3 regions of the Sphaerochaeta globosa str. Buddy genome follow, and region 1 is predicted to be linked to each of the others. Evidence: riboswitches for the same ligand, from Rfam matches in the RefSeq annotation. Region 1 holds a riboswitch; each other region holds the start of a gene.

What was found. A riboswitch is a leader RNA that binds a small molecule or an ion and turns the genes downstream of it on or off. The one in region 1 is predicted to bind cobalamin.
Region 2: another riboswitch for cobalamin. It lies ahead of SPIBUDDY_RS02970 (TonB-dependent receptor plug domain-containing protein); the one in region 1 lies ahead of SPIBUDDY_RS00045 (ribonucleoside triphosphate reductase).
Region 3: another riboswitch for cobalamin. It lies ahead of SPIBUDDY_RS07525 (ABC transporter substrate-binding protein); the one in region 1 lies ahead of SPIBUDDY_RS00045 (ribonucleoside triphosphate reductase).

What each region holds. Positions count from the first base shown of each region.
Region 1 covers NC_015152.1:5,572-15,511, forward strand. The annotation lists gene yidC (membrane protein insertase YidC) at 1-1,190, shown strand, start outside; gene jag (RNA-binding cell elongation regulator Jag/EloR) at 1,249-1,944, shown strand; cobalamin riboswitch at 2,014-2,201, shown strand; gene SPIBUDDY_RS00045 (ribonucleoside triphosphate reductase) at 2,271-4,346, shown strand; gene SPIBUDDY_RS00050 (anaerobic ribonucleoside-triphosphate reductase activating protein) at 4,343-5,047, shown strand; gene metK (methionine adenosyltransferase) at 5,037-6,179, opposite strand; gene SPIBUDDY_RS15520 (ArsR/SmtB family transcription factor) at 6,391-6,912, shown strand; gene SPIBUDDY_RS00065 (MFS transporter) at 6,905-8,104, shown strand; gene SPIBUDDY_RS00070 (adenosine kinase) at 8,081-9,211, opposite strand; gene murA (UDP-N-acetylglucosamine 1-carboxyvinyltransferase) at 9,192-9,940, shown strand, end outside.
Region 2 covers NC_015152.1:628,166-638,105, forward strand. The annotation lists gene SPIBUDDY_RS02925 (hypothetical protein) at 1-381, shown strand, start outside; gene SPIBUDDY_RS02930 (hypothetical protein) at 429-968, opposite strand; gene SPIBUDDY_RS02935 (hypothetical protein) at 1,423-1,956, opposite strand; gene SPIBUDDY_RS02940 (metallophosphoesterase) at 2,476-3,774, shown strand; gene SPIBUDDY_RS02945 (hypothetical protein) at 3,916-4,449, opposite strand; gene SPIBUDDY_RS15595 (TonB family protein) at 4,848-5,504, opposite strand; gene SPIBUDDY_RS02955 (ExbD/TolR family protein) at 5,501-5,854, opposite strand; gene SPIBUDDY_RS02960 (biopolymer transporter ExbD) at 5,851-6,204, opposite strand; gene SPIBUDDY_RS15600 (MotA/TolQ/ExbB proton channel family protein) at 6,183-6,602, opposite strand; gene SPIBUDDY_RS02970 (TonB-dependent receptor plug domain-containing protein) at 6,606-8,474, opposite strand; cobalamin riboswitch at 8,588-8,773, opposite strand; gene SPIBUDDY_RS02975 (RNA-binding domain-containing protein) at 8,778-9,940, opposite strand, start outside.
Region 3 covers NC_015152.1:1,600,451-1,610,390, reverse strand. The annotation lists gene SPIBUDDY_RS07570 (DNA cytosine methyltransferase) at 1-962, shown strand, start outside; gene SPIBUDDY_RS07565 (YesL family protein) at 1,090-1,866, shown strand; gene SPIBUDDY_RS07560 (CYTH domain-containing protein) at 1,868-2,449, shown strand; gene SPIBUDDY_RS07555 (heme-degrading domain-containing protein) at 2,434-2,928, opposite strand; gene SPIBUDDY_RS07550 (Gfo/Idh/MocA family protein) at 2,932-3,900, opposite strand; gene SPIBUDDY_RS07545 (hypothetical protein) at 3,950-4,693, opposite strand; gene SPIBUDDY_RS07540 (lysophospholipid acyltransferase family protein) at 4,696-5,367, opposite strand; gene SPIBUDDY_RS07535 (ABC transporter ATP-binding protein) at 5,364-6,134, opposite strand; gene SPIBUDDY_RS07530 (FecCD family ABC transporter permease) at 6,127-7,107, opposite strand; gene SPIBUDDY_RS07525 (ABC transporter substrate-binding protein) at 7,104-7,979, opposite strand; cobalamin riboswitch at 8,033-8,210, opposite strand; gene rnhA (ribonuclease HI) at 8,268-8,717, shown strand; gene SPIBUDDY_RS07515 (chromate transporter) at 8,720-9,268, shown strand; gene SPIBUDDY_RS07510 (chromate transporter) at 9,265-9,810, shown strand; gene SPIBUDDY_RS07505 (tetratricopeptide repeat protein) at 9,776-9,940, opposite strand, start outside.

The DNA of each region.
Region 1 (9,940 bases):
TCGAGAATTCTGCTTATACCTTGGCCTTCGAGCCCCAGATTGGGCCTTCCTTCGCTAAGCTTGACAACAACTACAACTATAGAAGGTTCTATATCAAGGAAGATGGCTCTTCCAAGAAGAATCAGGTCAAGCTGAGCAATGGAGCGTACACTACCACCAAGCCCCTTTCCTGGGTTGCCTTGGTTGGCAAGTACTTCTCCTTGATCGCCATCCCTGATGCCACCAACTACACCGTCAGCTTGTCAGAGACTAGTGAAGAGGGATTGCCGCTGCAGTCGAGCATCTATATCACTCGTCCGGCTATTAGAAGTGCCTCACAAACTGATACGTTCCGTTTCTATGCAGGACCCCAGCTCAAGGGTGATATGACCATTTACGACGATGCTTCGTCGAACAGTTTCGGTGTTGCCAATCTGCAACTTGAACAGGCGTTGGACAGCAGTTCCTGGCTTGGCTGGCTTGAGACCATTCTGAAAACCATCCTGAACCTGCTTTACAAGGTGATCCCCAACTACGGCGTAGGCATCATCATTCTGACATTCCTGCTTAAGCTTGTGCTCTATCCCATCTCCAAGAAGGGTATGGAATCGACGGCAAAGATGTCTTCCCTCTCCCCGAAGATGGCGGAGATCAAGGAGAAGTATCCGGACAATCCGACCAAGCAGAACGAAGAGATGGCTACTTTGTACAAGAAGGAGAAGATCAATCCGATGGGCGGCTGTCTGCCGATGCTGCTCCAGTTCCCGATCCTCATTGCCTTCTACGGGTTGCTCAACAAGCACTTTGAACTCCGCGGTGCCATGTTCATTCCCGGTTGGATTCCAGACCTTTCCATGCCGGATACTGTATTCACCTTCGGTTTCAATCTTCCCTTCCTGGGCAATCAGCTGCACTTGCTGCCGATCGTCTATACAGTCAGTATGATCTACTCGATGAAGATTACCCAGAATGCTTCAACTGCAGGAAGCCAGCAGGGCATGATGAAATTCATGACCTACGGTATGCCGTTGATGTTCTTCTTCGTACTGTATAATGCACCTTCCGGCTTGATTCTTTACTGGTCGGTCATGAATGCTCTCTCCATCTTCCAACAGTTGTATACCAACAAGAAGAAGAGCAAGGAAGCCATTGAAGTGAAGGGCCCTACTGTACAGCAGTTTCCCGGTCCGAAGGGTAAGAAACGGACCTAATCCCCACAAGAAATGAAATATTACCAGGGGGACTCGGTCCCCCGAACGGAGTAGCTATATGATGAAAGAATTCGAAGGACGTACCGAGCAGGAGGCTATTGCAAAAGCAATAGAGGAACTGCACATTGAACGTGAAGATTTCGATGTAGAAATCGTTGAGCCTGTCCGGAAGGGACTGTTCAAGAAGAGCAATGTAAAGATTAGAATTCACTTTGAAGATGAGAATGATGTACTACCAGAAAGTTATGATTCTCGCAGCACGCTGGATGAGGACGAGGAGGAGCTTGATGCTCCAATCAACAGCGAGCTCGAGGACAAGCTTTTGCTTTTCGTAGCAACCATTCTCGAGAAAATGGGGTACCAGGGCAAAGTCTCCATTTCCTTTCGCAAGGCACGCAAGCTTGGTCTGAATATTGAGAGTGACAACTCCAGTATCATCATTGGCCGCAAGGGAAAAAACCTTGATGCCATCCAGCTGCTGGCCAATGTGTACGCCGGGCAGATTGACCCTGATTTGAAAGTCATCATCGATAGTGAGAACTATCGCATGCGCCATGAGGAGCAGTTGATCAGGATGGCCTTCAAGACTGCTGAGCAGGTCAAGAAGAGCGGCAGGAGCAGGTTGCTTGAGCCGATGAACCCGTATGAAAGACGGCTGGTGCATACCGCCCTCAATGATTTTGGTGGCGTTGAGACCAAAAGCGAAGGTGAGGGGCTGTACAAGCAGATTCGTATCACCAACCAAAAGCACTAACACTAATGGGGACTTTGGTCCCCTTTTTTTATTGATTCAGCTTGACAAAATTCTTTGCCAAGCCTACTGTTCGTAGTGTACCGTATGGTATAAAACACTATATCTTGTGTGTATAGGAAAAGGGAAGTGGGTGAAAAGCCCACACGGTCCCGCCGCTGTAAAGGGGAGATTTTGCATATAGCCACTGGAGCAATCTGGGAAGGAAGCGAAATCGATGAACCTGAGTCAGAAGACCTTGCCTATACAGACACGCCGTCACGGAGTATGACAGGGCGTGTGCCTCTTGCAGGGCCGCCTCTCTGTCTTGACTCCAGTAGGAGGAAACCATGCAACAGCAGGTGGTCAAACGGGATGGACAGGTGGTTCTCTGCGAGGTTCAGAAAATCATCAACGCAATCACCAAAGCAGCCGTAGCTTCCAGCCAGGATGTCGATGCCTTGGAAGTGGCCTCGTTGGTACTTGCCAGGATGAAGGGCAACAATCCCATCACCGTCGAACAGATTCAGGATTTGGTTGAACAAGCTCTGATGGAAACAGGAGCAACAAAGACTGCGAAAGCCTATATTCTGTATCGCAGCCAGCGAGAGAGAATGCGTGAGGGAAAAGCCCTTATTAAGGCTACGAACGCGCTCTTTGATTCCTATCTAGGCCAGACAACCTGGCAGACCAAGGAAAATGCCAACACCAGACGTTCGGTCAATGGGATGAACAACTTCATTCGTGAACGTTTTACCGAGCAGTACTGGCTTAATGAAATCTATCCGGCTTCAATACGCTCAGCGCATGAAAGCGGTGCCCTTCATGTGCATGATTTGGGATTCTTCGGGCCCTATTGCTGCGGCTGGGATCTTAGGCAGCTCTTGACATGCGGTTTCGGGGGTGTGGAGGGCAAGGTAAGTAGCAAACCTGCCAAGCACCTGCGCTCCTTCCTCGGCCAGATAGTCAATGCAACCTTCACGTTCCAGGGAGAGTGTGCAGGAGCTCAGGCCTGGTCCTCGTTCGACACGTATGCAGCCCCCTTCATCCGTTACGATGGACTCTCTTACGATGAGGTCAAGCAAGCAATACAGGAGTTCATCTTTAATCTCAACGTTCCCACACGCGTAGGTTTTCAATGCCCTTTCTCCAATCTTACGTTCGATCTTGTGGTGCCATCCAGCCTTCGTGATGTACCGGTCATCAGAGGAGGTGAAAACCAGGCTGAGACGTATGGAATGTTTGCCAACGAGATGGATATGCTCAACCTCGCCTTCTGTGAAGTCATGGAGGAAGGGGATGCTTCGGCGCGTGTCTTTACCTTTCCCATCCCTACGTACAAGGTGACCAAGGATTTCCCATGGGAGAGCGAGGTGGTTGACGCAATTTTTGCCATGACGGCAAAATACGGAATCCCTTACTTCTCCAACTATGTAAACAGCGACCTTTCCCCTGAGGATGCTCTTTCGATGTGCTGCCGATTGCGCCTCGATACGTCCCAACTGAGAAAACGAGGAGGTGGTCTGTTTGGGTCCAATCCTTTGACCGGCTCAATCGGTGTGGTGACACTCAACCTTCCCAGGCTGGCGTATGAGACCAAGGATGAAACGCTGTTTCTGAAAGGTCTTGCATCGCTGGCTTCGCTTGCCAAAAAGAGTTTGGAAATCAAGAGAAACGTCATAGAAGCTGAAACGGAACGCGGTATGTATCCCTTCAGCCAAAATGCTTTGGAAGATGTGAAACTGAGACTCGGCACCTACTGGGCGAACCATTTCAGCACCATTGGAATCGTGGGGATGGAAGAAGCCTGCCTGAATCTCTTTGGGGATCAAGGCTCCTTGGTTACCCAGAAAGGTCAGGAGTTCGGTCTGCGGGTACTAGGAGAACTAAGGACTCTCATCAGTGGATTCCAGAGTGAGACAGGAAACTTTTACAACCTTGAAGCCACCCCAGCCGAGGGTGCCAGCTATCGGCTGGCCAACCTTGATTCCCTCCAGTATCCACGCATCATCACTGCGGGAGAGAAGGTTGGATACTATACCAATTCATCTCAGTTACCCGTTGGCTATACCTCGGATCTGTTTGAGACGTTGGAGAAACAGGATGAGCTTCAGTGCCAATACACAGGAGGAACAGTCCTGCACCTCTACCTTGCCCAACGAATCTATGATTTGAATGTTGCAAAGCTTCTGGTCAGAAGTACATTCACCCGCTACAAGCTACCCTATTTGTCCCTTACTCCAACCTTCTCGACGTGCAAGAATCACGGATATCTGGATGGGGAAGTGGAGCAATGCCCCTTCTGCGGTTGCCCTACCGAAGTATGGACACGAGTGGTTGGCTATCTCAGGCCGAAGAATGATTTCCATCCAGGTAAGCAGGAAGAGCATCGCCAGCGAAAGTTCTATTCGGTAAAGATGTCATGAATATTGCAGGGCTTGAAGCCTGTTCCTTGCTTGACTATCCTGGCTTGCTCAGTAGTGTCTTTTTTTGTCAAGGTTGCAACTACGATTGCTTCTATTGCCATAATCGTGCATTAATTGAACCGAAGTCTTGCATAACCGACTATCAAGAGGCACAAACTTTTCTCCAGCAACGCAAAGGTTTCATCCAGGCTGTGGTAATCAGCGGGGGAGAACCTTCCCTGCAGCATGATCTGATGGAGTTTGTCGAATTCATCCGAAATCTTGGCTTTGCCGTCAAATTGGATACCAATGGCAGTAGGCCGCAGGTTGTTTCAAAATTGCTTGAACATGACCTTCTCTCGTATGTTGCTGTGGATGTGAAGGCTCCCTGTGAACGCTATCAGGAAATTGTCGGGGACAAGGGGGATGAAATACTTGTCAGAACGAGTGTTTCCCTTTTGACCGAGTACCAGGCAAGCCATCCGGGTTTTTCGTATGAGGTGCGTACTACACTCGCCCCAACGCTGGGACAAGAGGATTTGCTATGCATGGTCCAATCGTATCCCGTTGTTCAGCATTGGTATGTGCAGAAGTATCGCATTCCAAAGCACTTTAAAGCAAACGACGAGAAAAGAATCAACCTCCCTCAACTGTCGGTTGGGGAGGTTGAAAAAAGTCTTGGTCTCTTGAGAATGTATCAACCGAACTTGGTTATACGTTGATGATCTGTTCCCAGGGCATGGAGGGTTTTCCAAAATGCCCGTAGTTCACATTCTTCTGGTAGATGGGCCTGAGCAAATCGAGGCTGCGAATAATGCCAGCCGGTGACAGGTTGAACTTCTGTCTGACCAGGTCCTCAAGCTTCTCATCGTCCACCTTTCCGGTGCCGAATGTATCAACATAGATGGAAATTGGATAAGGAACCCCGATGGCGTAGGAGAGCTGTACTTCACATCTGGTACAATACTTGTTTGCAACCAAATTCTTGGCTACAAAACGAGCCATATACGCTGCTGAACGGTCTACCTTTGAAGGGTCTTTCCCGCTGAAAGCACCGCCGCCATGACGACCCATGCCACCATAGGTATCGACGATGATCTTCCTTCCCGTCAGGCCGGTATCACCACTGGGTCCTCCGATGACAAAGCGACCGGTAGGGTTGATGTAGATTTTGGTTTTCTCATCCAACAGGCCGGTCTTGTCGAGCACTACATTGATGACTTCTTTTGTCAAAAAGTCGATGAGATGTTCCCGATCGGTATCGGCGGTGTGCTGATGGCTGATGACAACCGAATCGATATGCACCGGTTTGCCATCCTTGTAAAGCAGGGATACCTGACTTTTTGCGTCGGGACGGAGGAAGGGGGCATACCCACCCTTGCGCAGTTCGCTTGCTTTCATCAGGAGTTGATGGGCCCACATGACCGGAGCCGGCATAAGCTCTTCCGTTTCATCACAGGCAAAACCAAACATCATACCTTGATCGCCTGCACCTTGTTCGCCGAACAGTGAAGTATCGGCAGTGACACCCATGGAGATATCAGCAGATTGGGTACTGGTAAGGTTGATCACCTTCAAGGTTTTGTAATCAAACCCACAGCCTTCTTCGGTATATCCGATTTCCTTGACGGTTGCTCTGACAATTGATTCGATATCCAAGGTTGCATTGGTGGTGATCTCTCCGCCTACAATGACGGTATCGGTGGTGGCAAAGACTTCGCATGCAACCCTGCTTTTGGGATCTTGCCGAAGACATGTGTCCAGAACGGCATCGGAAATCTGATCGCAGACTTTATCCGGATGTCCTTCGCTTACTGATTCTGAAGTGAAAATGTGTGATCCATGTTCTAACATACACCCTTCCTTATGGAACTTGGGAAGGAGGAACTCAATTCAGAGAATTGTTGCGCTCCCCTTTTAGCAAGTTTCTTTATTGACGTGTGCAAGCCGGGAGGCTATCAAATCGACGTCATTCGTTGTGGATACTAACAGGGATATGCAAATTGTACAAGAGTTGAAGGATCTCTCTTTACATAACAATAAATGTTATGATACATTTAATATTATGAAAACAATCCTTTTGCAGAACGACACACAGTTGCAGATTTTCATGCATCCCAAAAGGCAGGACATCCTGCATTTGTTGAGCATTGACGGACCGGCAACCGCAAAAATGATCAGCGATACACTGAATATGACGCCTTCGAGTGCCAAGCATCACCTGCTCAAGCTGCAAGGCTTGGGGGTGGTGGAGGAAGACCACACCCAGCTTATCCATGGCATCACAGCCACCTACTATCGAAAAGCCGAAGTGACGGTAAGCTTTGGTGCTCTCGCCCAGGAAAAACAGAAACTGGTATTGGATTTTGTTTCTCATCGTATTCAGGACGAATTGTACGCTAAACCCAGGACCCATCAGGATGCGGAAGGTCACTTTAGTGCCGACCAACTTTCGGGCATTGTTCACCTGAGTAAAGAGCAAGCCGACCAGGTCTACCAGCTCATCCGCTCCTTCATTGACTCTCATGAGCAAAAGCAACTGGGAACAGCGGCCTATGCATACTCTGTGGTGGCGTATCGTGTCTAAGAAATTTCATCCATCCTCATATATAGCCCTGCTCAGTCTGTCCTATATAGCACTGGGGGTAACCATCCCTGCGATGAGCTTGATTGTAGTGAGCAAAGGATTTTCGCTAGCACAGCTGAGTTTGGCGATGATAGTCTTTTCCCTCTCAGTGATGGCTTTTGAGGTTCCCAGCGGAATTTTTGCCGATGCCAAAGGTCGGAGAACCAGCTTTTCCGTGGGACTCTTTCTCTCGTTGGTCGGCTCGCTTTTACTGTTCAGTCCGTCGTTTATAGTACTGTGTATCGGGTTTGCCTGTACCGGTGTGGGGAGAGCCTATACAAGCGGGAGCATGGATGCATTGATGATTGAACGAGGATTGAAGGCTGACAGAAAACTTGAGGACCTCGTGTTCGCCTTGGATATAAATTCTGGAATTTCCTTGAGCGGCGGATCGCTGCTGGGGGGATTGCTTCTGAGCATGGGTTCCCAGCAGGGGAATCTCACCGGCTTGGTCCTGGCTGTCCGCTTCCTTCTTGTTGCGTCGGCATTGGTTTTGCTTCCGTTGTTGATACCCAAGGATTCGGTAGTACAAGGCTCTTCGGTTACTTTCGGAACCCAAGCAAAACAGCTTGGACGCACGCTTTCCTCTTCTTCCTTTCTGCTGGCTTTCAGTATCAGCGTCATTGTCCAGGGAATGCTGTTGGCATCACTGGAAAGTTACTGGCAACCTTATCTGAAGCAGTTGTTGGAATCTGATTCCCAGCTTTGGATCCTCGGTTTGATTGCCGCTTCCATTTTTGCCATCGGTGTCCTGGGTTCAATGATAGGTAAGCGTTTTCTGTCGCTCATGCGTCCTTCGGTTCTGTATTGTTTGGCATGTATCAGTATTTTCATCCTACAACTGTTCCTCTCACAATCTCATACAATCGCTCAGTTTCTAGTCTTGTATGAGCTCATCTATCTGTTGTTGGGAGTGGTCTCAGTTGTGGGAATGTACCTTTTGAACAAGGAAGCGTCCGATATGGTGAGAACCTCACTTGCCAGTGTCTCTTCCTTCTGTCTGCAAAGTGGGGGCTTGTTGGGAAATTTACTGGCCACTGTAGTATTTCTTTTCGGTGGCATCAGCAGCTATTGGGCTATTGCCTCCGTATTGGGTTTCCTATCCATGGCTGTTCTTTCTTTCTGGCTTTTACAGCGAACGCCACGTACCTGAGCTGAGCAGTTTCTTCAGTTCCTCTGCTTGCTCGTTGCTGAACTGCGCCCCCCTCTGGGTGATGATTTCGCCGGCCAGAATGGAGGCAATGATTCCAGAATCCTGAATCGAAAAGTTGTGGTATTGTCCGTATAAGAATCCTGCAGCATAGACATCACCAGCTCCGGTGGTGTCGACTGGAACTACCGGTCCCTTCACGGGAATAGCGGTAATTACCCCTTCATGGCAGATGTATGATCCTTTCTTCCCGTTTTTTACAATGGCTGTTCTGCAAAGTTTTCCCATCGATCGGCAACATTCATAGGGGTCGTAGTTGTCGAAAAGGATACGGGCTTCCTCCCGGTTGGCGAAAACGATGTCGCAACTCTCCTTGATCAAGGAAAGGAATGGTTCACGGTATCGGCCGACAGCGAAGGGATCGGCCAGGTCGAAGGAAACGGTTGTATTGTTCTGCTTGGCAATGGAAAGGGCTTTGGTAATGGCTGCTTGTTGGCTCTGGGTATCCCACATGTACCCGGTGAAATGGAAAAAATCGGCACCTGCAACCGTACTCTCGCAAACATCACCCGCTTCATAGAGGCGGTTGGCACCGAGAAAGGTGTTCATGCTTCGTTCACTGTCGGGAGTGATGAGAATGACCGTTGAACCGGTCATCTCCTTGTCAGTGGTCACCAATTCGTCCTGGACTCCCAATTTTGTAAGACGGTCGCGGTAGATTTTCCCATTCTCATCGCTGCCGATTTTGCCGGCAAGCGTTGCAGGAACCCCCAAAGAGGCCAAAGCGATGATGGTGTTCGGGCAAGATCCTCCACAGGAGTATGTGGTTTTGCGCTGCTTGCTTAATTGCAGCAACTCTTCCATCCGCTGATTTGAAATGAGCGCCATGGTTCCTTTATGAATGCCCAAGTCGACAATATCCTGCTCCTCAACACTTACGATTATGTCGATGAGAGGATTTCCTATTCCATATACCATGTGCTGCCTCTTGTTCATGTACTGGTATTCTACCATTGCTTTTGCATACAATTCAACAAGGACCTTGCGAAAGTGAATGAGCGGAGATAGGATGACAGCAAAGGGGGCGTCGATGGGTGAGTATCGCATCATAGGCGGAAACGCGGCAAGCGGAGAGGTCCAGATCAGCGGAAACAAGAATTCCGCCCTTCCTTGTCTTGCGGCCACCTTGCTGACCGACGAACCTGTTCATTTGTTGAACGTACCGGATATCGAGGATGTCCAAGTTATGATCGAACTGCTGCTTGACCTAGGTTCGACGGTAGTACGTGAGGACGCCCATAGTTATACCATTACCTCAGGGAGCAGGAATGGACTGCTCAAACGCAATCTTGTTGAGGCGGTGCGTGGCTCTATTCTCCTTCTTGGTCCATTGCTTGCCACCAACGACGAGGTTCGTCTCACCCCTCCAGGTGGTGATGTCATCGGTCTCAGGCGTTTGGATACCCATTTTATGGGGCTTACTTCCCTTGGTTCGGACTGTACGATCAACGAAGTGGGTGAGATTCATATACGATGCAGGCATAAGAGCCTCATCGGTGCAGATATTTTCTTGGATGAAGCTTCGGTCACTGCCACGGAGAATGTAATCATGGCTGCCTCCCTTGCCAAGGGCGAGAGCATTATCAACAATGCCGCCAGCGAGCCGCATGTCCAGGATGTCTGTGCAATGCTGCAGAAAATGGGTTGCCCAATTGAAGGTATTGGATCAAACCGGCTGAGGATTAAGGGCCAACAACGCTTGGGAGGCTGTGAATTTCGCTTGGGCAGTGATTATATGGAAATCGGGTCGTTCATAGGCCTTGCAGGGGCAAGCGGCGG
Region 2 (9,940 bases), 620 kb from region 1:
AATAATTTTCTCTTCGACTATGGCGGAAGAACTGAAACACCATGGGCTTTTTACAGTGGCGGCATGAGCCATCAGTACTCGCTGAACTGTGGTTCAGGGACCAACCACCTGTATAAAGGCCTCAAGGATGCCCAAAACAGCGATGCAATCCTGGGCGCAGAGACCACGGTGACGATAAAACCGGGAGAGACGCGAAGCCTTTACTATGCCACAGCCTTCGCCCCCTATGACAACAACCGCATCGGAGGCAACTTCTACTCGGTTGAGCAGGTGGTAGAGGGCATTGTGCTTAAACGGACCAAGTCGTACGCCTTTTTTCCAGCCGACTCAACCTTCCACTGCCTCAAGATGCTTTGCAAAAGGCTTTTGGCAACGGAGTAAAGAAAAAGGCCACCTCAAGGAAGGTGGCCTTTTTCAGCAATATTTGATTACGTTGCAGTATAGGTGAAGGTTACGGTGCCTTCGTAGGTTCCTTCAACAGCAGCATCGAAGCTCGTCTGGTCGACCGAGAGGGAGATTTGATGGGACTCGCTGGAAAGGCCGGTCAGGCTGGCTACAGTGATAACATCAACAGCAGTGCCAGCAGTCGCTCCATCGGTGGTAAACGTAACGCCGTTCACTCCGACGGTGTAATCGATGTAGGCGGTGATGGAGCTGACAGTGCTGGCCATGGCGGTGGCTTCCATGGTCACCGTGTATCCGGTACGGTTGTTGGACAAGGTGGAGAGATACGCATCAAAATCCTGTGACCCTGCCTCAGTCACTCCCAGAGGACTATCAAATCCATCAGCAGTATTAAAAGATCCGGGAGAAGTCCCTGTGAAAACTTCGGCTGTGATCTTCATCTTGTTGATACCTTGAATGGTGGTGCTCACATCGAAGCTTGAATCAGCAGGATTGGTGGCAGCGAAGAGGCCAACAGTGAATATGGTTACTATCAGAAGTACGGCTATGATGTTCTTTTTCATTTTATGTTCCTTTCGAAGCTTTCAGCTCCGCTACAAGGCTGCTAATGTTCTGTTCAATTCCTTAAGCACATCTATACTATAGTAAAACACTAGACTTATGTCAACATGAAGAAGGCAAATTTGTATTTCTAGCAAGGAAACCAAAAATATTACAGTATTAAATATAATAAAGCTATATATAAAAAAGAAAAAACAATCTTTATGATTTTTCTAGACATGTGACATAATGCAACAGAATTGATAGGATTTTAAGGAGATTCTAGAAAAATCAGTGTTGCATAGGCCTATTTATTAACTTGAAAATTGGAGCTCTGACATAAGCAAACCTCATGTCTTTACCCAGTAAATTGTGGGCATTGATGGCCTTCCTCCCCGTTGCCCCCATCTAGGAAAAGAAGAAGGCCACCTGCTGGACAGGTGGCCTTGGACAGACAAGTTTATAGTGGTGGTTCTGTTAGTTGGCAATGTAGGTGAAAGTCACCGTTCCGGAGTAGTTGCCCTCGACTGCTGCATTGAAGCTGGTCGCATCGACTGACAGAGTGATGGGATGTGACTGGCTGGTAAGGCCGGTCAGGCTTGCAACGGTGATGACATCTACAGGAGTAACAACGGTTGCACCTGCAGTGGTGAGGGACTTGGTGTTAACACCAACGGTGTAGTTGATGTAGGAGGTGGTCTGACCTGCGACTGTACTGGTCATGGCCGTTGCACCCATGGTTACCTTGTAACCCGTGCGTTTGTTGGACATGGTGGACAGGTATGCGCTGAAGGTTTGAGCTCCCGGGGCTGTCACGGTAAGCGGGCCTGCATAGATGATTGCATCGTCGAAGGATACAGGAGTGGCTCCGTTGAAGGCGGCTGTGGTGATCTTCATTTTGTTGATGCCGGCGACAGCAGTAGATACGTTAAAGCTGGCGGGGTCAACAGCGAAGGCAGAGACGGTGGAGAATACGATTAACAGAAGTACGGCGATGATGCTCTTTTTCATGATGTAATCCTTTTCGAAGCTTTCCGCTTCGGTGCAAGTTTCTATGTGTCCTGTGCCTTTTTCCTAAGCACATCTGTACTATACTGAAACAAGAGACTTATGTCAACAGATACTAAAAAAATCTGTAAAAAAAATAAATAAAATAGTATAATAGAATATATAAATGATGCAATTTAATATTATATATAGAAATAACAAAGTATCATTCGTTTCTCTTACTTATGACAACAATGCACATACAAAGAAAGACTGTTGAGAAGTCTCAAGAGAATTGATATATGTTAAACACTATAAAAGTCTGAACTATGACAGAAGTATGAATTGTCTCTTGACTAGGTTCCGAGCCCTGTGCTTTGGCGCAATTGCTGGTTGTGCAGAGAATTCCTCATGGGGTTCTGTACTGTGTGATATACTCGGAAATGTCACTTAATCTCTGTTGCTTGTACGGTAGGAGGCCTTGGATTGCATGCTGCCGGTAATAGGTTGGTATGAAGTAATTAGAAAAGGAGAATTTACTCTATGAAAAAACGTTGGGTGGTATGTGGCTTGATCATCATGATCGTAAGTCTTCTTGGGTGTAAGCAGCTTGCAAGAACGGAGCAGGCAGTTCCTGGATCTGAGGCCTTATGGTCGGTGCAAAGTGAAGTAAGAAATAAAGTGGTGGTCGTAAGTGACCTTCATTTTGGAATTGATGATAGATACTCTGAGACGATTGAGAATCGCAAGGTGTTCATCACCTTCTTGGAACGTCTTGGAGCCATGAGCGATGTAAGCGAGTTGGTTCTTGCTGGAGACTTCCTGGATGATTGGTACCTGCCTCTGACGTATCCTGCGTATACGGACTCGGATGCCTTCTATCGGCAAGTCATACAAACCAACCAGGAAGTATTTGATGGATTGCAGGCGCTGCTGGATAAGGGGATACGAGTAACCTATGTACCGGGAAACCACGACATGCTTTTGGAAAGTGCTGTTTTGCAGGAGGCGTTGCCCGGTATCAACCAAGCACGTGATGCCCGCGGGTTGGGTGCCTATGTGACAGGCCTTCGGGATGAGATTGTGATAGAGCATGGACACCGATACGATGTGTTCTCTGCACCTGAGCATATAGCCAATAAGGATTTGACCGTTGGCGTAGATTCCATGCTTCCTCCGGGATATTTCTATGCGCGCTTTGCAGCAAGCTGGGTCTTACAAGGAAAGCCTCTGATCAAAAAGGATTATCCGACGATCACCCAAGTTCCCGATCCCAAATCGAACTCCGATCAGTTTGGTGCCTATCTGTACTATAGAATATGGAATAGTGAATTGGGCAACCGGATCACTCCATTTGAACGATTTGAGGATAAGGTTCTCGAGATGCAGCACAATGGATACAACGGTAACTATTCGATTGCAGATTTCTATCCTGTAGTACAGCGTGATGGTACAATTAGTGCCCCGACGCTTTTCAGGAATTTTCAACGTACATGGGATAAGAATCAGGAAATCAATCTGGTCGAGCATAAGACATCCTTCATCGAGAGCGTGGCGGGAACACTGGACGGCGACTATTTCTTCAAACAGGCTAAGAAACAGTATTTGCTAAACCCCGAGAAAAAAGTGGATGTAGTGGTATTCGGCCATACCCATAGACCGGGGCTAGAGAAACTACCCGATTATGATGGTAAGTACTATGTGAACAGTGGGACCTGGATCGATCATAACACCTACCACCCGGGTGCAAGCACCTTTGTGGTGATTACCTCGTCTGAGACTGTCGATACCGCTCAGCTCTACGAGTACTACAAGGATGGAACGGTAACATTGCTGAAGTAATGGAATAGGCTAGCGTGAAGACACAAAGAGAAAGAATCAACTAGGGGAGCCGAGAAGGCTCCCCCTTTCTATCAGGACCAAAGAGAAGGCCACCTGCGAAACAGGTGGCCTTGGACAGACAAGTTTGCATTGTTGGTTCTTTTAGTTTGCGGTATAGGTGAAGGTTACCGTCCCGGAGTAGGTGCCCTCGACTGCTGCATCGAAGCTGGTTGCATCGACTGACAGGGAGATTGCATGAGACTGGCTTGCAAGGCCGGTCAGGCTGGCTACGGTGATGACTTCTACAGGGGTAACTACAGTTGCACCTGCAGTGGTGAGGGACTTGGTGTTAACACCTACGGTGTAGTTGATGTAGGAGGTGGTCTGTCCTGCGACTGCACTGGTCATAGCGGTTGCACCCATAGTCACTTTGTACCCAATTCTGTTGTTGGACATGGTGGAAAGGTATGCACTGAAGGTCTGAGGTCCAGAGGTGGTTACCCCAAGAGGTCCGACGAATGCAAGCGCAGAATTGAAAGATGCAGGAGTGGTTCCGCTGAAGGCGGCTTGCGTGATCTTCATCTTGTTGATGCCGTTGACAGCAGTAGAGACGTTGAAGCTGGCAGGGTCAACTGCGAAGGCTGATACAGTGGAGAGGGCGATTACCAGAAGTACGGCTACGATGTTTTTTTTCATGATGTAATCCTTTTCGAAGCTTTCTGCTTCGGTGCAAGTTTCGTATTGTCCTGTGCCTTTTTCCTAAGCACACTCATACTATATAAAAACAGACGACTTATGTCAACAGATTTTAAATAAAATAGTAAAAACTATTGAAAATTTTAAAAAACCATGAATGAAATATATTTATATTAATATATTATATATAAATAATGATGTTTGGCGCAGTTGTTATACTTGTGACAACAATGAACATTGGTGGAATGATTTTTCCCCTATTGTGCAAAGTATTAAGAAGATTGATAAAGATGAAACAATCAAGAAGTAACAACTATGACAGAAGTTACAGACTTATTACAGGACCTTCTGTACTCTGTGTATTGTTGATATCGCTGAAGGTAGGGATAAACAGAAACTTATTGCAGCGTGAAACGAATTGGATAGCGTAAGGTTACCGCTACCGGAGTATCCTGGTACAAAGCAGGAGAAGTCTTGAATGAGGTGAACGCTGCTATGGCAGCTTCAGCCAGGCCGTACCCGGGATCCTCTTCAACCACAATTCGTTCAACCAATCCGCTCTCTGCAATGAAAAGCCTGACTATGACCAGACCTTCCTTGCGTTGTCTCTTCGCTAGAGGTGGATATACTATTCTTGCAGCAAGCAGAGCCCTGTCAAAGACAGGAGCTAGGGTAACTGACTCAACAGGATAGTACCCATCGATAAGCATTGGTGTGTTTTCTTCTGCCTGTTCTGCTGCTGCTTGCTTCTCAACCTGCTGAACCATAGGCTCTTGTGTTTGAGTATGGCTTTCCGTTTGTTCCTGGATAGGCAGATTCTCTGGTTGGGGAATTGGCGGGACTGATGGTTCCTCTTTCAGAACTTCCTCTCTAGCCGGTGTTGTCTCTTTCGTGGAATGCTCAACAGCAATCCTGTCCACCAGCGAAATCGTTGCCGCCTTTGCTGCTGCAACTGGGATTGGTTCTTGTATCTGAAAGGAAATTGGGAGGAATAGGAAAGCAGTCAACAAAGCTGTTACTCCAATACCCAGCAGGAATGCATAGCGCAGTTTCATTCTTGCTCCTCCACCAAAAGGTGCACTGTCTCCACACCTATTGCTTTCAGCTCTTCAATGATCGGATGAAGCGCTCCATACGCCGTTGCCTTGTCAGCAAGCAGGGCATATACAGATTTTTTTTCAAGCATGTCCAACGTGATACGCTTGCCTTGCTGATAGACCTCCCCATTCTTTGCAATGAACAAGGTAGGGATGTTCGCAAGGTCAATGACCTGTCCCTGTGTTTGGGCTGGATCGAGGGGTACAGGAGTCTGAAACGAGGTTATTGCCATAATGAGGAAGAAAAGCAGCAAGAGAAAGGCAATATCGGTAAGGGCGGAGGGTGGGGTAGGTCGCTTCTTCCTCATGGCATTACCTCTAGGCTCAGCGAGCTGAGTGGATACTGCTCAAGCAGTGACATAAGCGAAACAACCGTCTGCCAATCGGTCTTGGCTTCGATGGCAAGGCTTAGGTGAGGTTCCTGGTTGAGGAAAGGAGTCAATTCAGCATTCTGTAGAACTCTATCCTGGAAGAGAAGTGTTCCATCGTGTTTGAGCGTTAGCTCTAGGGGATCTTGGGCTTCACCGATAAGAATTGCACTGCTGCTCATGTTCAGTTCCAGGCTGTGCGAGGCCGCAACTCCTGAGAGCAGGAGAAAGAAGATAATGAGAAGGAAAGCAATGTCGCTGCTTTGGCCTAACTCTTTTCGTTTTCGCATAGAGCCTCAATGGCAAAGTCGAGGGCGAAGCTTGCGATGGTTGCCACAATGGATATGATCAGACCGAAGGCAGTGGTGAAGAGGGCTTCATACAGTCCTGCTGCAACGACTTGCAGCTGGACTGAGGAAGCTTGTGATACCGACCTGAACGCCGTGATCATCCCGGTGACGGTTCCCAGGAATCCGAGGACCGGGGCGATCATGGCGATGAGGTCGAGAATGCTCAACGGTTTTTCAACCTTCGCTTTTATCACAGGTTCTTGCTTCCTGACGAGGAGTATCAACGTGATGGTCCTCTCAATACTAAGCACGACGGTGATAACCAAAAGGGCATAGAGCGGCCACATGACCGCTCCTCCTTGTTGCATGATCGAGATGAGGTTGGTGGTAGTTTTCATAGGCTAGAAAAGGAGCTTTCCGCCGATGCGGATCTTGGTCCCCGGCATCGGGTACCCTGATGAGAGCTCGTACTCGGTATTCAGCAGGTTGTCCAAGGCAAGGTATGCGCTCACTGTTTCGGTAATCTGCATGTTCATGCTGACATTGAGTAGGAATGCACTCTCTAGTGAGCTGGTCCTGCCCAAGTACTCGGCACTGAATACAGACTCAAAGCGGTTCAGCTTGAAGAATAATGAGCCTTTTGCTGTGTGCTTTCTGATGTTTGCAACCTCGACATTGTCTGAGAACGTCTTGCCTCCTGAGATGTCGTAGCTCTTGTTGTAGAGGTAGCTGACCTGGAAGTTGATGAGCTTGGACAGTTCCATGGACAAGGTCTGTTCCGTTCCCAGGTACACGCTATGGGCAATATTCTGGGGAATCCAGGAGGAGTCGTAGCCGATGTCGTTAAAGATGTTCCTGCCAAACAAGGTACTTTCATAGGAAAGATTATCCAAGGTACCGGAGAGGCCAAGTTCTCCATTCAGACCCTTCTCCGTCTTGAGGTTCGGGTTGCCCATGAACGGCCAGTAGAGCTGGGAGAAGGAGGGAACGTTCTCTGCATAGCTGATCGTGGCCTTCAGGTCGAGATCTTTCATCGGAGTATAGATGGCACCCAGCGAAGCATTGGGCGAGAGGGTTCTCAGGTCGCTGAGGTAGGCAACATTCAAACTGGGATGCAGGGAGAGTGTTCCATCCAGCAGGTAAATGCTGCCATTTGCAGAGGTTGAGATGGTATGACGCGTATTCTGTCCTACATCGGTGCTGTCTACGTAATCGAGACTGTAGAGCAGGTCTGTATTCAGCGTATAGGACTGGCCAAGGTTCCAGATACCTTTCAATTGTGCAGATGCTTTATGTTTACTGTGAGTGCTGTCTTGGTAGTCGGCATCGTGGTAGAAGGTTTGGCCGTAGGCATAGTGCAGGTAGGCAGTGAGTGTTTCCAACGTTGAGCTTACTTCTGAGAGTTCGATGGTATTGCTGGTGCTTGCAACCAGGTCATTCTGATAATCATCGGGTGTAAGGCCGAAAGCGAGGTTGCCTGGAACTCCGAGGTTCTTGTAGGTAACCAGATTCTGGGTGGTGAACTGCAGCTTGTCAGATAGGTTGCTGGTGAAGTTCACCGCACCATGTGCCTCATAGACCTGCGCATTGTCCCTGAGTGCAGCACTATCGTTGTAGGTGTAGGCATTCTGTGCTGTAAGGCCGCCGACTGAGGCAAGCAGACCGTCGTTGGTGTAGGTGAGGTCGAGTTTCTGGCTGTCCAGCAGGGAGAGCCAGTGATGAGTATTACTCGTGCCATAGGAAAGAGGAAGGAAGGACCCGTTCTCGATGGTAAGGGAGAAGGGCGTTTCACTTTGCTGCCCTCTCTTGGTTATGATGTTCACCATGCCCCCGATGGCGTTGGTTCTTCCCAGATTACCTGGTCCGCTTTTTACGACTTCGATGCGATCGATGATCGAGATGGGGATGCTGGAGAGGTCAACAGTCCCGTCATGGGCTGAGGAGAGCAGTACTCCGTCAAGGTAGATGAGGTTCTTGGAGGAGGTAGCTCCCCTGATTACCACTGACTGCAGTGAACCAAGACTGCCTACGGAGTTGAAGGATACTCCGATTGCTTTTCCTACAAGCTCGGCAGTGCTCTGGGCGTTGTAGGTGCCGATCTGCTGTTCGGTGATGACAGAAACGGAAGAGGCTGTGTTGGTTTCAGCTTCTGCAAGTGAGTTTTCAGCTATGACCAGTTCATAGGCTGTTCCAAGGTCGGTGTTTGCTTGTGCTGCAAAGAGTGTCGAAAGGGCGAGCAATAGGACAGAGAAGATTCCGCGCTTCTTCATGAAGGGCCTCCAGAGAGTGGTGTCTGGATATAATGCTTCGTGGAATAAAGGGGAATTCAAGAAAGGCTATACCTATGCGGTATACCCGTACGTAATGCTGTCTCTTTTTCCACGAAGAAATTATTATCTGGAAACGTCTCCTGGCTTACGACTCTTTTTACTGACAGGCCTTCTCATCCGAAGAGGACAATGGCGTATCTGCGTTCATCATCGATTACAGTGGCGGGACCGCCGGGGAATCACACCCCGTTCCGTTTTTCCAGATCCAGCGATTCCTATCCTAGAAGAAGAGCGGGGGGGAGGTCAAGACAGGGGTAGCGGGATGTAACGTGTAAACTTACCGCTTACTTGTTGGGTCAGCTGTCCTTCATCACACAATTCCTTGAGTAAACGGAAGGCTTTTGTAGTTTTTAACCCAACGAGGTTCTCAACCTCCTTCCTTGAGATGAATCCCTTTTGTCTTGCAAGAAGCATGATGGATTGCTTTTCAGAATCTATAGACTCTCCAACCGTACTCTCGATTCGTTCTTGCTTCTGGGAATAGTGAACAATTTCGTTTCTGTTTGGAAGGATGCAGGAGAAAGCTCCCTCCACAGCTCTAAAAACTGGTTTCCTTGGGCAATCTTCATACAGGCGTATAATCTTTCGTATGCCTGTTCCATAACTTTCTACCAGCCGTAAGCGATAGAAGATAGCCGCTAGGTTGGGATTTCTCGATTGGGATACACCCAATTGTATGGCTTCCATGGAGAGTCCCCTCACTAAACCACCAAGAGATATGAACTCCATATGGTCGTCATATACATTGATGATGATGCCTGCACAGAAGAGATAGTCGCGATGGATGAGACAGTTCAACAATGCTTCACGGATGGCATCTTGGGGGTAATCTAGTGTGTCTTCTCTCAAGAGTCCGGTGAAGCTTGCTTTTGTTTTATTATTGTTGTTGAGGTATTCATATACATCATTCAGTTGTTTCAAAATCGAACCGGAAAATTCTCTCCTATCCCGAAAGGTTGCATTATCACGACCTTGGAACACAGCAACTTTGCAGGTATAGGTGCATTGGTCTGAAAGCAGCATTGCGAGATTGGTGAAAAGTTTATCGGTACCAACCATCTTGAGCGTTTCCATTTGTGCTTGTTCAAATGCGAGTTGTCGCATACTCATTTCGTTTTTCATTACAGTAAATGTCAGGTTTTGCTCGAAACTTCTACTCTCCTCAAATGATGTTCCAGACGTTTCCAACATAAGATTTCGAATCCCTGACTCATTCATCGGGACACATGCATTGCCAAGCCGGGTGTAGACTCCACCTGGCTTTAGTCCGAATTTTGCCAAGTAGTAGGGTCGTCCAGTTCCAACTGCTACTGAAGCCTTGACGATATTTTTTGCATCCATCTCAACAGTCCTGATTGAAATAAAGGGGGAGGCATCGGGTAGGATTGAATCATGAATTATGCTGG
Region 3 (9,940 bases), 1.6 Mb from region 1:
TTGATAAATTCCGTGCGGAACTACTGAATCTCATAAGTGAAGATAAGGATTTGAATAACCTTTTTTTATCCGATGTTTTAGGTTATGCACTGACAGAGATAGACAGCCGTCTTTATGATAGAGTTTCTTCTTTTGTTGTGATGGAAGAATTATCTAAACAAAAAATCTATATCAAGGAAATGAGAAGTACAGATGCTGGGATTGAATTGGATTGTCTATCTATTGGTGTTGAAGAATACATTACAAATTCCCTGAACCAAGATTATGAAATTACTGCAGATATCTATAATACGGTCAATTTTGGAGTTCCTCAATTAAGAGAAAGATTTGTGATGATTGGGGTATTGAAGCAATTAAAAGTAGAACCAAGAGGCCCAGAACGCACGATTACTCTAGAAGAAGATTACAGAACTGTAGGGGATGCAATAAGAAACTTGGAGAATTACGAACCTGGGTATTCAGAAAATTCTAAAGGAATTAAAGTACAAGACATTATAAAGAATGAAAATAATCCTCTTAATAAGCTGTTTGATTCAGATAGAATATATAATCATTTTATTACAAACACAACAGAAGTTGCACTTCAACGCTTTGCATTGATCGAGCCGGGGAAAAATTTTCATTCTTTAGATGCGAAATATACTAAAACATATGCCAAGCCTGAACGAACTCAAAACTCAATCTATCGTAGACTTGAGTATGATAAACCATGTCCAACAGTAACTAACGTAAGAAAAAGTATGTGGATTCATCCAAAATTTAATCGAGCTATTAGCATTAGGGAGGCAGCTAGGCTTCAGTCCTTTCCTGATTCATTTGTATTTAAAGGTACGAAAGATCGGCAATATCAACAGGTGGGAAATGCTGTGCCCCCACTATTTGCAACAGCGATAGCGAAGACTGTATTACTGATGTTAAGCAATGCAGAGAATAATTTAAGTAATTCAATTTCTGAAAATTGAATAGAAAAGTGGTTTTCTAAATCCCAAAGCAACAGAAATTTTCTTTTAATATAGTTGATTTTTGTCGTATAAACATAATTTTCTGTTCCCTCTTGCTTTCAACCTCGTGTATGAGTACTCTTACAGCATGACTGGATTCTTTCTAAAAAAAGCGTTTTTCGATGGCTGGGACAACCTTATTTCGATGGTTGTACTCAATCTTGGGTTTCTCATGATTCTGCTTGCCTTCATGGGAAGTATGTCGCTGATGGATGTTAATACAGCCCTTGCACTGGTAGCCTTGCTATTGAGCGCTGGATTGTTCTCCTTTTATAGTGCCGGAGCGGCAGCTTCAACACATGCCTATGCCAACTATGAACGACCTGGCTGGGAAGGATTCAGACGGGGAATCAGAGAGTCATGGCGCCATGCGTTGCTGTTCTGGCTTCTGATTGTACTGGATATAACCCTTATTCTCTTTGTCATACCGTTCTATCTCAGTTACGGTAATGCTGTGGGAATGCTGCTCAGTGTTCTGCTGTTCTGGCTTTTCCTCGGGTTGACCTTTGCTTTGTTCTACTATTTCCCCTTGTTCTTTCTCATGCAGGGAGATAGACCGACAAAAACACTGAAAAAGAGTTTTATCATTGTGTTTGACAATCTCTTTTTCACCTTGTTTTTTGCCGTTTACCAACTAGTCAACTTGGTTTTCTCCGCCTTGCTCGCAGGGCTTGCCCCAGGCGTGACCGGTATGCATCTTGCATCCAGCGACGCAGTAAAACTTTTGATGCTCAAGTATGACTATTTGGAAGAGCATGCTGATGCTGACCGAAAGCACCTGCCCTGGGATGAACTCCTCTATGAAGAACAGGAGTGTGTCGGACATCGTTCCCTGAAGAATATGATCTTCCCCTGGAAGGACTGACATGGGTTTCGAGGTAGAGCTGAAAGCTCATGTCAGTGATCCCGAGCGGCTTCGTATCGCAATCGAGGCTCTTTCACTGATCGGAGGACCCACCTTTGAAATCAAGGAGGACATATATTATGCCCTCCCCGGTGAGGATGCATTGTTTCGGCTCAGACGCGAGAGTAGTGGACCTTCGTTTACCGATCTCAGCGGCCAGCTCATCTTCACCCGTAAGTATAAAACTCTGAAAGACGGAATTGAAGTCAATCAGGAGTTGGAGTTCTGTGCAAGCGACAGTCAATTCGAACAAGCCCATGCTTTTTGTCTTTCTTTGGGGTACGAAGTATATATCCGGAAAACAAAGAAAGGGTACTTGTATTCGTATAGTGTCACAGAGGATTTTCCGCTTCTGCACCTCGAATTGGTCGAGGTACCACCACTTGGATGGTTTTTGGAAATGGAGTTTGTCCTTGAGGATGAAAAGAAGGTCCCCATGGCGAGGACCTTCCTGATACAGATGCTACAAAAACTAGGTATCGATCAATCCAGCATTGAGAGCAGGTACTACATGCACCTGCTCAAGGCTCAGACTATCGGATAACGCGGTACATCCTCAACACTCAAGTACTTGCTGATACAGCGAATCAAAACTTCGTGATCCTCTACATCCCTCAAACCAGATACCATAGCAGCTGCCACACACCCGACTCCCTCAACAAAAATGGGGAAGCCACCGCCGCATGCGACGAATTGTGTCGGATCCAAACCTCGTTCGGAAAGGGTTGCCCCTCGCTTCTTCAGAAACAATGAGTAGCGCAACGTGCTCATCTCAAAGTACTGTACGGTGCGGAACTTGCGATCGATCCATCCGTCGTTGCCCAAATTCGTTCCTTCCAAAGCATAGTGGAACAAGGTTTTCCCGCTGAGCGACTTGATGGCGATGGCAATCTTCAGGTCATTGTCCATTGCATCGGCAACGAAAACCTTGCCCAGTTCCCATGCATCTTCACAGGTGAAGGTCTCGAACTTGAGCAGTTCTTCCTGTGCCACAACGATTGCCATTCTCTCTTCCAATTCCATAGATCACTCTCCTGGGAAGCGGATACCCCATTGTGAACGGAGCGTATCCATAACTTCCATGACTTTGATGATTTCGCTATGAGGCATTTGTTTGCACTCAAGCTCTCCTTCCTCGATGGCCTTGCGGCATGCTTCAACCTGGTGTTCGAAGCCGGTAATGAACTTGAAGGGCTTGTAGGTCTCCACCAGATTGTAGTCACGATCGTACACGTTGATTCCCTCACAATTATTGATGTTGAGGAACTCGATGAACCCTCTGCTTCCGAAAATTGAGCCGCGCCTGTCAGAGGTGCTGACCATGGAGGAATGCAGTACTGCCATCTTATCTCCCTTGAAGGTAAGAGTAATGGAGTTCGATTCATCCACTCCGCTATCAGTTTTGATGCAGCTTGATTCGATGGTCTCAATTTCGTTGCCGAACACCATCATGGCAAAGTTAATCGGATAGACTCCCACATCGAGCAAAGCCCCTCCAGCAAGGGCGGGATCGGTCAACCGCTTAACACCCTTTATAGGATAGCAGAGGTTTGCCGTAAGAGCATGGGGTTCTCCAATTACTCTTCGTTCCAAGATTTGGTCCAATACCAAACGCATCGGTAAATACCGAGTCCAAATAGCCTCTGCAACCAACAATTTTTTCTCTTTGCCGTACGCAAGTACTTTTCGAGCCTGATCGGCATTCATCGTAAATGATTTTTCACACAATACATGCTTGCCCTTATCCAGGCACATCATCATATGTTCAAAATGCAGTGCATGGGGGGTGCAAACATAGACCAAGTCTATCTCAGGATCGTTGAGCATCTCCTCATAGGATCCATAGGCTTTGCGTACATTCCATTTCTGGGCAAATTCGCGAGCTTTCTGCACATCTCTCGATGCTACTGCGTATGCTTCGACATGCTCCATCTCATTAAGCGTAGCGGCCATTTTGCGAGCAATATTTCCAGCTCCTAGAATACCTAGTTTCATATGGCTCCTCCTGCCTACCAGTATAGGCTCTACAACGGGAGTTGAAAAGTCAAATCATCACTTCTGTAAGCTGGAAAGCAAGAGAAAGCAATCCTACCAGGGCAAACAGCGAAGTAGTACGCATGCGGGACTCTGTTTTGCTCACCAAGGCAACCACCGACCACAAGCAAAAGAGGAGGACACGGATACTGCTCTCCAAGCTCATACCTGAAATAAGTGATACAAAGGGAAGAATTGCAGTGACAACAAGGCTTACCCGCAAGGAAAGCTCGGTCCTTCCCAACAGAAACAAAAGGCTCAGTGCTACCAGAACCAAGGAAAGTGATTGGATGACTTGAAGTTTTGAGCTATCAAAAAATGCTGCAACCGAGAGGTTGATGAGTGCCAAGGAGAGTATTTTAGAAATCTCCTTGAGATTGGCAAACACCAAGCTGCTTCGTTTTTCCCGATGCATAAAGTGATAGAGTGCGGAAAAGACAAAGACCGCGACCATCGAGGAGAAAGCGAGAACCAAATCAAGCACTATGTAGTCGGCTCTTTGCATGCGTAAGGTAAAAGAAACCAGAAGCCAGGTACAAACCGAAGCGGAAACGATATCAAGGATACCATTGAAAATGGAAATCGGGTGATAGTTCTTTTGGGGGGCGAAGGTGTCGGCATTATAGTTGAAATGGAAAGCGGTGCCATTCTTCAGCTCAGCCTTGAAGGTAAGTTTCTGTACCTGCTCTGCATGGGTGGCTATCTCTTGCACTTGGGTCTTGAAATTGGAAAATACGTTCTGTAGGTCATCCATGGTCAACTCCAGAATTTGTCGGTCTTGATCTCTCGAATCAAGGCTTCTATTCGTATGCTAAGCTCATCGAGTATGATCCGACAAGCCTTACTTCTATCTTCTGCGGCACACCTGATCGCCGAATCAAATTCCATCGGCTTTCCCATATTTGCATAATAGTTACGGCTCACCACCGTCATGGTTCTCCCCGCAGTCCTACTGAGCTTGTTTCGTACTCTCCGTTTCGGGGCGATAAGCCCGATGGGGATGACAGGGCAGGGGTAGGTAAGATAGATTTCAGCAATACCACGCTTGAAGGCCATAAGCGTCTCCTGCGTATTGAGATCCCCTTCGGGGAAAATATATACGCTCTCACCCTTCTGCAAATACGAAACAGCGCTTTCTATCACTTTGCTTCGGTCTTCTTTGGTAAGCGCTCTGATCTGTTCGGTCCAGCCTAGGAAGGAACCGACAACAGGGATGCCGAAACCAGGTCCGATGACAATATGCAGTACATCATCCATCAGGGTGGTTACGAAATGAACGTCGCTGCTGCTGAAATGGTTGGAACAGAATATCTTTGGACCAGGAGGAAGCTCTGTTTCCTGCCAGGTCTGGAAATCATAGGAAAGGGCAAGGATGATTTTCACCACCTTACGATAGGTGCGATGCAAAAACAGACGAAACGCATTCATGATGAGGAAACCTTGTACGTAGGAAGCCAAAGCATGCGGTCCAGTGTCGGGTCGTAAACCTGATGGGCTTGAATATCATACACCTCTTGGAGAAGTTTTTCAGTGAGCACCGTTTGTGTAGGTCCATAGGCTACGACAGAGCCTTTTTGTAGTACAAGAGCAATCTGGCTGTAAATCTGGACCAATAAAAGATCGTGAAGTACACAAACAACGGTATACCCTTTCTCAACCAGACGACAAAGCAACTCCATAATGGAACGTTGATGTTTTACATCCAGATGATTTACCGGTTCATCGAGCAACAACAGTTTTCCTTGTTGGCAGAGAGCCCTTGCCAGCAGGACACGTTGCAATTCACCGCCGCTGAGCTCGGTTACCAGTTTATCCTTCAGGTGTTCTATGTCGCACTCCACGATGGCTTGTTCAATGGTATGTAAGTTGTCCTCTCCATCATACGCATAGCGCCCCATGCTTACCGCCTCTCGGACACTGAAGGCATAGTCGAGTTTGCCGTTCTGAGCAACAAACCCTAGATGTTTTGCTAGTTCCTTCTGGGTAAAGTTTGCTACATTCTTACCCTCAACGAGAACCTTGCCCTCACTGGGCTTGAGGTGTTTGTAAATGAACTTAAGCAAGGTGCTTTTTCCGCTGCCGTTGGGACCGGTCAGTGCGATGAAGGCACCCTTGGGAAGATTGAGGTTCAAATCCTTGAAAATTTGTTGGGTATCGTAGCCACCATGAAGGTGGGAGAATTCCAGGCTATCCATAGAAGTACCTTCCCCTGCGAAGCAGGTAGATGAACAAGGGAACCCCCAGTAAGCTGGTTATGATTCCAACCGGCAATTCTCCGGACGGAAGAAGAATGCGTGAAAGGGTATCGCTTGCAAGTAGTAAAAAACCGCCGAATAAACTGGATGGCAGCAACAGGTTCTGATGCTTGGGACCGACCAAAAGGCGTGTGGTATGGGGAGCCATCAAGCCTATGAAGCCGATCACCCCGAAGTATGACACACACAAGGCGGTGGCGAAGGAAGCCAGCATAAGAAGTGCGATACGCGTCCTTTTCACGGACAACCCACCAGCTCTTGCCGATAGTTCATCGAGCAGCAGCATATCCATGCTTTGATGTTTGAGGGAAACCGGAATAAACAATGCAATCCAAGCAATAAAGACTACGATTACTTGTGCATACGTGCTCGAGGAGAAACTTCCCAGTGTCCAGAACAGGATTCTCTGATACTGTTCCTTATGCAGGAACATAAGCAGTGTCATACCCGATGAGAGAATATAGTTGAATGCCACACCGGTAAGCAGCAACGTGGTACTGCTGTTTTTGCGTCGGGATGCAAGAAAGACAATGCATAGCGTAGTAAGCAAGGCCCCGATTAGTGCACTGGAGGGGAGACCGAAAAGTGGTGCAAATCCAACAAAGAGGGCAAACGCTACCCCAAACGAGGCTCCTGAGCTGATGCCTAAGATGAAGGGATCTGCCATTGGATTGCGTAGGGCTGCCTGGAATACAGCACCGCTGAGCCCAAGAATGGCACCGGTAAGGAATGATGAAAGAATTCTGGGAAGTCTGAGCTGCCAAATGATGTACGACTGATTAGCCGAACCGCCCTTCCCTGCAAGAATGGCAAGTGTGTCGGAAAGCTGGATGTGTGAGGGTCCGAGCGTCAAGGAAAGCAGCATCAGCAATAAGGCTGCACCTGATAGGGCGAAACTCAGCGTTCGCTTCATTGCCCCTCCACATTATGGATCAGGGTGTATAGCACTTGAAGCGCTTGTGCGCTCCGAGGTCCTTGCCTGCTGATTAGGTCGGCATCGAATACTGTAATCGTACCACTGAGGTCTGCATACGGCTTGGTGGTGGTGAATTCCTTACGGGTCTGTTCACCGGTTTCTCCCCACCTCGGACTGAGCAAAATTACCTGCGGATCGTGGGACATCAGCAGTTCCTTGCTGTATGTCCAGTTCTGAGCGTCATCAGCGATATTTACACCACCGGCCAAGTCAACCATTTCACTGAGAAACGTATCGGCTGTGGCACTGGAATCGAAAGAACCGAAATCCAAGGCAATATAGATAGTCTTCTTGGGCTGCAAGGCTGCTTTGCGGATGACACTTTGTACCACATTCTGCATTTCAAGAATCATCAGCTCCGCTTCAGCTTCCTTGCTGACTTGATTAGCTATCTCCCTGATCAGGGTATAGGCACCTTGAAAATTCTGCTGTGTCTCAAGCGACACTATGCTGATGCCGGCTTTCTCTATTGCCTGCAAGAACTGTTCAGGTACAAAGGCACTGCTGATAACGAGATTGGGTTCAAGCGACAGAAGCTTTTCCAAGGAAGGATTATACAGTGTTCCCACTGAAGGTAAATCTGTGGCTTCTTGCGGATAATTGCAGTAATCGCTGCGTCCGACCAAGAAGGAGCCGGCACCCAAAGCATAGAGAGTCTCGGTCACATTGGGAGACAAGCTAACGATTCTCAAGCTCTCTTGTTCAACAGCCTTCGGCTCAGTCATTCCCAATGCCCACAGGCGTGGCAGCCCAAGACAAAAGAAGAGACAAAGAAATATAAATACATGTCTGAGTGAACGGTTGTGCATAGCGCCCCTTTACAAATGGGCATGGAACATACCCTGACCTATACTCCGTAGGTCGTCGGAAATTATCCATGTCAGGTCTCCTGGCTTAGGCATACCCAGAATCTGCGACTTCCCGCAGTACGTTCCTGCAGTGTCTTCTTACAGATTCCCAGCCTCTACAGTGGCGGGACCGCAGGGGCTTAAACCCCTTTCCCTTGGCACGGATAGTGTATCGTAAGGAGTTGTTTATCCTTCTGTCAAGAGTTGATATGGTTGACCACATGGGGCCTCTATATTACTATCCGGCCTATGATGTACAGAGAAATTGTGATCTATACCGATGGTGGGTGTCTCGGAAATCCAGGTCCTGGTGGTTGGGCCTATGTGTTGAAGGCTGATGGCATATTCGAAAAGGAAGCCAGCGGAAATGAGCGTGATACCACGAACAACCGTATGGAATTGACAGCTGTCATCGAAGCTCTGAAAGCCAGCCAAGCCTTGGGTGCCCAGAGTATCAGCCTCAATACCGACAGCCAGTACGTGAAGAATGGAATCACCAGCTGGATTAAGAAATGGAAGGTCAATGGCTGGCGGACTGCAGCCAAGGAGCCGGTGAAAAACAAAGAGTATTGGGTTGAGCTGGACCGCCTGAATGCCAATCTGCCGGTACAATGGAACTGGGTCAAAGGTCATGCCGGTGTTGAAGGCAATGAACGATGCGACCAGCTTGTACGTATGGCGATGGATGCATTGGCCTAACCATGCATACGGTACGTTTGTGGGATTTATACAGTTCCTTTTTCAGAATCGGCGGTCTGACCTTCGGTGGCGGCTACGCCATGCTTCCCATGTTGCAACGTGAGGTTATTACCAAACATCGCTGGGTCACCGAAGAAGAGGTGCTGGACATCTATGCCATCGGGCAGTGTACTCCAGGCATCATAGCGGTCAACACTGCTACCATGATCGGATATCGCAAACGCGGGATTCTCGGTGCAATCGTGGCTACCTTGGGGGAGGTGAGCCCCTCCCTCCTCTTGATTACCGCCCTGGCAACCATACTGCTGAATGTACAGGATAATCAGTGGGTTCAGCATGCATTTACAGGAATCCGGGTAGCAGTCTGCGCCCTCATCACCCAATCGGTACTTACCCTTGCAAAGAAAAGTCTGATCGATATTCCCACCATCCTGCTCTACTTGCTGGTGGTGGTAAGTACGTTCTTTTTTGCCGTATCACCGATTCTGATAGTAGTGTTTGCTATTTTCTTTGGCTTGAGTGTGCAAAAGATAAAACGGAGTTTGCAATGATTTTCCTCCAATTGTACTGGGAATTCTTTAAAATCGGCTTGTTTTCCATTGGTGGGGGTCTTGCTACGCTTCCATTTCTCTATACGCTTGCACAAACGCATCCGCAATGGCTGACAGCTAAAAGTATTGCCGACATGATTGCCATCAGTGAATCCACTCCCGGACCAATAGGAATCAATATGGCAACCTTTGCCGGCTATCAGGCAGCAGGTATCGTAGGCGGTGTCGTCGCTACCCTGGGTGAAATAACCCCCAGTGTAATCATTATTATCTTTATTGCCCGCTTTCTGGGCCAGTTCGATAAGAACCGATATGTCAAGGATGCCTTTTATGCCCTACGGCCAGCTGTGGTAGGTCTTATTACCTTTGCAGGTTTACGGCTATTCTCGGTGACCTTGTTTCCTGAAGGAATGGTTCGGATACAGGAAACAATTCTTTACGCAATCTTGGTATTTTTCGTTCTACGCTTTAAGAAAGTGCATCCGCTTATTTGGATTGTATTGGGAGCTATTGCTGGGATTGTGATTGCTTTTCTTTCGTAACATAGGCAAGCGCCAATGCATACCAAGTATCATCGCCTGCAATCTCTGAAAGTACACCGAGTGCCTTTTTCTCATAGGCTTTTTGGTTAACAAGACCGAGGGCAAGGTCCTTAGCAGTTTCATATTCCTT